DNA from 2 places in the Peribacillus sp. B65 genome. Region 2 is predicted to be linked to the other one. Evidence: riboswitches for the same ligand, from Rfam matches in the RefSeq annotation. Region 2 holds a riboswitch; the other holds the start of a gene.

Region 1 (4,216 bases), 1.0 Mb from region 2:
GGGTGTAGTTAAGGTAAGGAAATATAAACAGCTGATACTGCCGAATACAACAGTGATCAAATTGGACACTGTACCGACGCTGTCATCGCTGATGAATATTTGCCAGTTCCCGACCTTCCAGGACCACCACCATATATTCGATATCGAAGTAAATTCGCTTGTGAAAGAAAAAAGGATGGTAATTGTTCCAGATAGTATAAAAAATCCTGGCAATAGAAGTAATTTCAGATAATAGGAAAGCGGGATTTTTGCCGCAAAAATGATTAAAGCGCTCATCACCGTAAAAGTGATGAGCGAAACGGTCATATCCCTTACCGTTAACGAAAACAGCAAAAGGGAAAGTGCAAAAACCATCTTTTCCAACGGATGAACATCCTTTAGCCCATTGAAATAGGCATATTTATCAATGAGTAACATGCTTCGATTTTTCTGTCAATTCTTGTTTGGTTTGCTTATTCCTTTGTCTCATCACGCCAATGAAGTATCCAATGAAACCGGCTCCGATTGCAGCTTGAAGCGCAAATAATAAGCTTTCGGTTTCTGCACCTGGCGGCTCCCATATACTGTTGAACCATGGCTTGTATTCCGGATGGATCTTAGTGATGGCTTCCTCAGCTTCGCCGTCGGCACCGCCAAATTCCGTTCCTTGTTGGGTGATTAACGGTATGGTTGCAAGAATGACAACCAGGAAAAGCAGCAGTAGACTTTTTTTCATATTAACGGGCCTCCTTAGAAAAAACTCGCAGCAATTTCAATTCACCTAGATTGTATTTTTTCAAGAAATTCATTACGACGACTGTCAATAACCCCTCACTGATGGCCAAGGGAATTTGGGTCAGGGCAAAAATACCTGCAAATTTACTGAAAGAGGCCATGAACCCTCCTACCTCGGAAGGAAAAGCAAGAGCAAGTTGAAAGGAAGTGACCACATAGGTTCCTAAATCTCCAAAAGCAGCTGCCAAGAAAACGGCAAGTGAAAAAGACCACCCCAATTTAGTTGCGCCCTTGAAGACAAAGTAAGCAATGAACGGTCCGCAAACGGCCATGGAAAATGCATTGGCCCCTAATGTCGTCAATCCTCCGTGGGCCAGTAAAACAGCTTGAAATAACAGAACGATGGAGCCAACGACACTCATGGCCAATGGTCCGAATAATATGGAACCCAAACCAACTCCGGTAGGGTGTGAAGAACTTCCCGTAACGGAAGGAATCTTTAGGGCCGATAAAATAAATACAAATGCGCCCGATAGGCCAAGTATCATTTTTGTTTCTGGATTTTCCCTAACTTTGGACCTAATGGACCGGTAACCCAAGATTAAAAATGGAAACGTCACGGCCCACCAGAATATAGCCCATTCAATGGGTAAAAAGCCCTCCATGATATGCATGGCCATTGCCCGGTTCGGGATAAAAAGCAATAAGATGACAAAATAAATAATTTTCCAATTGGTTCTTTTCATTCTTTCTCCTTTCAATACTTTTAAATTTTTCTGATCAATCTTGAGAAGAAAAGCGGCGCCCAACATAAAAAGCACTTCTCTCAAAGGAAAGAAGTGCGTAATGAACAGGAATTTTGCAGCATGAAGCAATCATGGGCCATTCTGCCTGATCCGCACGCCCATCCTCGTAGGCTGAAACAGTTTCACGTTTCATGGCAGGTCTCCTGGCTTTGGTTCATCATCCCATTACATCCTTCCCATCTCATTTGACAGTGGATTAAAGTTAAAGTAATAGGACTTCCCTTTACAGTGGCGGGACCGCTCCGGATTTTCACCGGCTTCCCTTTTAAGTTGAATTCCGAGAAATTCAACACCATAAAACTTATGTAATTATTTTGAAAATTCTCGTATAGTGTACCATAAAGAAATAATTTCAGCTACACTATCTTTTTTTTTCGGGACGGATTTTGTTGCAAGGAAAGGATTTTAACTGGTTTTACACTATTAAACTTTTCTAAACAGTCGGAATAAACTATTGAATTTTGATAAAGTTGTTATATGATAGATTAAGTTAGTTAGAAATGTATAATAAAACCAAATATTTCATTTTAAAAGTGCCCTTGTGTGAATAAGCAAGGGATAATAGGGAAATCGGTGAAAATCCGATGCAGCCCCCGCTACTGTAAACGCTGATGAAATTGTCGATAGCCACTGGCATGATGCCGGGAAGGGACAAAGTAAAATGAAGCGTAAGCCAGGAAACCTGCTTTTAAAATTGCATGATACTTTTCGGAGGGAAAGGTAGAAGGACTATGACGATTTTGGAAGGATTTGGCATGTTTGCCTTTGGCTTCTCATTCATATAGTTTTTTTAAAACCTTGACTCTAATGTTAAGGTTTTTTATTTTGCCTTTTCCCTGAACTCAGGAGGAAGAAGATGACTACTTGGAACTTGATGGGTACAAATACGCATCTGTTGATTTGTAATGGGAGCAGCTGCATGAAAAAGGGCGGGGAAGAAGTAACCCAAGCGATTCGCGATGAAATTACTTCAAAGGGACTTGATTTGAAAATCCATACAACCAGGACACGCTGTAACGGAAGATGTAAGGATGCCTGCGTTGTGATTGCCTATCCCCAAGGAAACTGGTATCGAGTGGAAACGCCTGAATTCGGTCGGCAAATCGTCAGTAATATCGATGATGGTGAATTTGTTCCACAGATGATCTATCAATTCAATGATGGGGAAATGACCCCTAATCCAGATTTTCCTGCTCATACGGGTATTTCAAAGAACAAAGCGTAAAAGGAGATGTCTTAATGAGTACAAACGGTAAATTATTCGTCGTGGGCTTTGGGCCCGGGAATTTTGAACACATTACCAAACGTGCCGTCGAAGCCCTTCAAGAAAGTGACTACATCATTGGTTATAAAACTTATGTTGAACTCATTCAGGGATTGCTTACAGATCAAACGATCATTAGTACGGGGATGACTGAAGAAGTATCACGTGCACAGGAAGCAGTGAAACAAGCGGAGCTGGGAAAGAAAGTGGCGGTGATTTCCAGTGGGGATGCCGGAGTTTACGGGATGGCAGGGTTGGTTTATGAAGTATTGATTGAGAAAGGCTGGAAAGAAGAAACTGGAGTGGGCATTGAAGTCATTCCTGGCATTTCTGCAATCAACTCATGTGCGTCTTTACTCGGGGCACCAGTCATGCACGATTCGTGTACGATCAGCCTCAGTGATCATTTAACTCCTTGGGAACTGATCGCTAAAAGGGTTGAAGCAGCTGCAATGGCAGACTTTGTCATTGCACTTTATAATCCGCGCAGCGGCAGGCGGACCCGGCAAATTGTTGAAACACAGAAAATTCTCCTTCGCTACCGCTCGCCGGATACACCTGTCGGGTTGGTGAAAAGTGCTTATCGCGATAGGCAGGATATTGTCATAACCAATTTGCAGGATATGTTAAATCACGATATTGGAATGTTGACCACCGTCATTATCGGTAATTCATCCACCTTTTTATATGATGACAAAATCATCACACCAAGAGGCTATCAGAGAAAATATACTTTGAATTCGGAAAAGCAAACATTGAAGCCGCATCAGCGACTGCAAAAAGAAGCGGAACCGTGGGCATTAGATCAAGAGGCCTTAACCGAGTCCGCTGGAGGAGTTGGATTACTTACAAAAGCACCAGAAAAGAAGCCAGCTTCCTTTGAAATGGCAATGGAGGCCCTGTCAAGAGTCAAGGGTCAAACCGTTAAGCAATCCATTCAGCCGATTGTTCAGCAAAAAATGGAGTCGGTATTCGAACTTGCCGTTAGTCCAGGTGTGGCGAATAAACAATTCACTCCCAAACAAATGATGACACTTGCGGAAGTTGTTGGGGAAAAGGGAACGATGGAATACACGCCAAATCATAAAATCGTCTTAAAGATTCCGACAACGGATCCGGAAGTCATAACGGGGAAATTGCAATCAGCAAACTTTCTTTTGTCGCCGATTGGAGATGTACTGACATTAAAAGCCTGTGATTTCTGTGATGGTGAAAAAGCGGAATCCATTCCTTATGCGGACGAAATACACCGGGTGCTTGGCGGAATGAAAATGCCCAAGGAACTGAACATCGGTTTTAATGGGTGTGGGATGGCTTGTTATAGTGCTGTGATGGATGACATCGGGATTGTCTTCCGAAAAGGGAAGTTCGACTTATTTCTTGGAGCTAAACCGGTTGGAAGAACAGCCCATCCGGGTCAGCCGGTGGCGGA
Region 2 (4,216 bases):
TATCAGCAATGACAGCGGAAGCAAATGTTTATGATCAGGTCCCCATATCTTTCGGACAAAATGAGGAATGACCAATCCTACAAAGCCAATCGCCCCTGAAACGGCTACCGCTGCCCCTGTCAATGTCGAACCGGCTATCAAGATCCACATTTTCCGCCGCTTAACATTCACACCTAAGTGTTTTGCCCGGTCTTCCCCGAAAGTCATCGCATTCAATTCGCTTGTATTCATGATCAAGATCAACGAACCAATGATAAAAAACGGCAAAATGATTGCAATATAATTCCATCCGCGCATTGAAACGCTTCCCATCAGCCAGCCGATGATTTGTCTTAATTCATCACCCGTCAGCGCAATCATCAATGAAATGAAGGCACTTAAAAACGAGCTGAAAATGATTCCCGTTAAAATGATCGTTTCCACTTTCATCGATCGATCCATTTTTTTTGCAAAAGTCAATACGCAGAGCATCGTGAGCACTGAGCATAAAATGCTCAATGCCGGAAGAGTGTATAAACCGATGAACGGCAGTGATATATTCAAGAATATTGTCAATACGGCGCCGACCGATGCTCCTGATGAAATACCTAATGTGTAAGGATCAGCGAGCGGGTTCCGGAGCAGCCCCTGAAATGCCGCACCCGCAATCGCCAGCGATGCCCCGACCAACCCCGCAAGCAACACACGCGGCAAGCGGATGTTCATCACGATATTCGTCAGCATCACATCCGGATCAGCGGAAATCGGCAAATGAAAGATCTCCTTGCCGATTATTTGTAAAAGTACGGGAATCGGTACTGACACCGAACCAAAGGAAATGCCTACCGTCATTGCGAATAACAAAATTAAAAACGCAATCAAATAGGCAAACGTCCATTTAGTTGTTAAATTGGTTCGGATAGACTGATTTGGCAAGTTCCTCTACTCCCTCTATCAAGCGTGGACCGGAACGGGTCACCAAGTCAGAATGGACATCAAAGACTTGGCCATTCTTAACAGCATTTACGTCTTGCCATCCTTTTCGGCCCTTCACTTCATTTGCTGAATCTTTCGTATAATAACCATAAGTTGTAATGATGACATCAGGATTTGCAGCAATCATCGACTCTTCATCAATCTTTGCCCAACCGTCCAAGTCAGCAGCAGCATTATCCGCTGAAATAATAGTAAGCATCTCATTCATGAAAGTATTTTTTCCCGGTGTGTATATTTCCGGTGAAGGCGAAACTTCCACTAAAACGGTCTTCCTATCCTCTTCCTTTACGGATTTGGCTTTTTCCTCGATATCCTTAAGCTTCGTTTTCATATCCGCAACGATTTCGTTTGCCTTGTCATGTTCACCCGTTGCCTGTCCAATCATTTCAATAGACTCATAGACTTGGTCAAAGCTTTGTGCATCATTGACTACGAGGACATCTATTCCAGCATCCTTAAGCTGCTGTAAACCCTCATTCGAATTATGGGCACTTGATGCATGGGCAAGAACAAGGTCAGGCTTCATGGAGACAATCAGCTCCGTGTTCATTTCCATTCCACCAACTTTTTCAATTTCTTTCGTTTCTTCCGGGTAATTATCATTATCGGAAACACCAATGACCTTTTTACCCAAACCAAGTGCAAAGACCACTTCCGTATTACTTGGTATTAACGAAACGATTTTCTTCGGTTTTTCTTCTATCGTTACTTTTTCCCCAGTTGCATCTTTAATCGTAATCGGGAAAGCTTCGTGTTGAGCATGTTTCGTTTGCTGCTTTTCTTTTCCTTCATCAGTAGCTCCACCGCAGCCGACCATCATGCCTGCAGTAAGCAACATCAACAATATCAGACCAAAAATTTTCTTCATTTTCATTCCCCACAATCTTTTTATTTAATTTCTTTCACCCAATAATCCCGGAAGATGCCCCCAAAACAAAAAGCACCTCCCGTTAAACGGAAGGTGCTTGTATGGCAACAATATCACTACGGACTTCTTAGGGTCTGCCACACACCTTCCCATCCGCGTAGGTTACAGGTGTACGAGTTTTGGCAGGTCTCCTGGCTCATGGTCATCGTCGACGGCACCTTCCCATATTTCATACAGTGGTACACAGCCGTCAGCTCCCATATACAGTGGCGGGACCGCGCTGGCATTTCACCAGCTTCCCTTTTAAGTCATTACGACACCAAATCGTTCATATGTATATAATTTTCATTGCCTTCATTATACACCATGTAAGAATCGATTATTATATGATTTTTCTGAACAGGTTCGAAATGACCCTTCCACGCTCAATGATTTGAAGCATTTTCAATCAATGACGCAAACCCATCGACTGATAAACCGGGTGAAATCCGAACTCGATGCAGGGCATGCATCCCTTGTTCCCTTGAAGCTCCCCCAGGTTCGGTAGTGACTGCCATCTTGTATCCGGCTTCATCTGACAGCCTGAGAGTCTCTTCGTTATACCGGCCAACCGGATAGGAAAGCACTGTCGTGTCCTGGTCGAGAATACGGTCGAATAGCTTCTTAGACTGGACCATTTCAGCCTCTTGCTGCTCTGCCGTCATGCGGTTCAGCTCCAAATGGTTGATAGTATGGCTTTCGATCGAAATCCCATTCCTGCTCATCTCCATCATTTGATTTTCAGTCAGGTGATGACCTTTATCAATGGACTTCCCGATCATGAAGACAGTTGCTTTCATATCATTTTCTTTTAATATCGGGAAAGCCTCCGTGAAGTTATCTGTATAGCCATCATCAAAAGTAAGCCAGACACACTTCTCACTTGGCATCCGATTCTCGGTTAAAACGAGGAATGCCTCTTCAGGAGATAATGTATAGTAGCCATTCTCCCGAAGCCAAGCCATCTGTGACCGGAATTCCTCACTTGGAACCCGAAGGCGATTACCTTCAGAAATGCTGTGATACATCAAGATTGGAAGCTGGACGGCGGGCTCGGCCGTTATCCAGTCTCCCGTATCGATCTGGCCCTCCAATTCCTGCCCTGCCCCATTATCCGCCGCTTCGACCACTTCGATGTCATCTTCCGCAATCGGTGCAGCTGTCTTTGTGCCTATACCTTCTAAAATCTCTTGTGAGCATGCAGGTAAAATCAAAATCCCCAGCAATGCAACCATCCTTAATACTCTATATTTCCCCACTATCATTCTCCTAATTTTTTTATAGTAAAATAGTACCAGAAAACTAGTGATTAATAAAGTATTCCATTAAATGAAAAAAAGGGAAAGATGAGAGCTTAGTGACCTGTTAAGCATTTATGAGGATTTTTTTTAATAAGTATGTGCTATTAGCTTGAAAAGTTTGCCTATAAGAAATATAATAAATAAGTCGTCGACTTTTTTATATGTCCCAGTAGCTCAGCAGGATAGAGCGACAGCCTCCTAAGCTGTAGGTCGTAGGTTCGATTCCTATCTGGGACGCTAACTAAAAACCCTGTTACAATGCGGTTCTTCCGCGTAGTAACAGGGTTTTTTCTGTGATTTATGGGGCGGTTAGACAAGTTCATAAAAAAAAAATCCGAGCCCTGTAAAACACAGAACTCAGATTTTTCATATAAAGATAACCAATAGACCCAAACAAAACTCCCTTTAGCTATACTTACTTTCTATCTAAGCCTATCTCGTTGATTTTTTCATCAAAAATAGGTCCGAAACTTTCAGAATAAGTATTCGTTAAATGTCTATTGTCCCGGTAAATTATAACATTACCAATAATGGGCTGAAATTCACCGTTCACTTTAAAGTAATCTGTTAAGTCAATTTTATGCAATGATTTATTCTCTTTTTCAAATTGTCTCCAAAAGCTTTCGTCTTTCTGATTATCTACTGAATTCATTTTTTTTGTTGTTTCTTCTATTCCATGTGTTTCTAATGATTCCAGTACATTAAAACTATATCTTGGATCATCACGAACCGCTAACACTTCAATACCATATTCATCTTTAACATACTGCAGCTGATCAACCATCTGTTGTTGTATTTTATTATTGGGCGTATCAGAAGCTGTGGCGTGAGAAATGACAAGATCTACATCTGCATCCTTTAGATAATCGAGAACATTATTGACCCAGATACCTTTCAAATCATCATCCGTATAACCTGTTGAAAAACGTGTACCTGAACGGGTCATATTCAATACACGATAATTATCATCTTTTGTAGCTTTTAATATGGCACCTAACCAATGCTCTGAATGGGAACTGCCGATCAGGGCAAT

Evidence for each region. Region 2 has a riboswitch for cobalamin ahead of ACSR9O_RS11295 (ABC transporter substrate-binding protein). Riboswitches for the same ligand answer to the same signal wherever they lie in the genome.
Region 1: another riboswitch for cobalamin. It lies ahead of ACSR9O_RS06390 ((2Fe-2S) ferredoxin domain-containing protein); the one in region 2 lies ahead of ACSR9O_RS11295 (ABC transporter substrate-binding protein).

Annotation. Positions count from the first base shown of each region.
Region 1 is NZ_CP195840.1:1,311,448-1,315,663, forward strand. It holds gene cbiQ (cobalt ECF transporter T component CbiQ) at 1-417, opposite strand, end outside; gene ACSR9O_RS06375 (energy-coupling factor ABC transporter substrate-binding protein) at 404-715, opposite strand; gene ACSR9O_RS06380 (energy-coupling factor ABC transporter permease) at 717-1,460, opposite strand; gene ACSR9O_RS06385 (hypothetical protein) at 1,495-1,653, opposite strand; cobalamin riboswitch at 1,637-1,832, opposite strand; cobalamin riboswitch at 2,035-2,224, shown strand; gene ACSR9O_RS06390 ((2Fe-2S) ferredoxin domain-containing protein) at 2,377-2,745, shown strand; gene cobJ (precorrin-3B C(17)-methyltransferase) at 2,760-4,216, shown strand, end outside.
Region 2 is NZ_CP195840.1:2,306,886-2,311,101, reverse strand. It holds gene ACSR9O_RS11300 (FecCD family ABC transporter permease) at 1-915, opposite strand, end outside; gene ACSR9O_RS11295 (ABC transporter substrate-binding protein) at 878-1,843, opposite strand; cobalamin riboswitch at 2,008-2,182, opposite strand; gene ACSR9O_RS11290 (polysaccharide deacetylase family protein) at 2,269-3,117, opposite strand; tRNA gene ACSR9O_RS11285 (tRNA-Arg) at 3,347-3,420, shown strand; gene ACSR9O_RS11280 (acyltransferase family protein) at 3,599-4,216, opposite strand, start outside.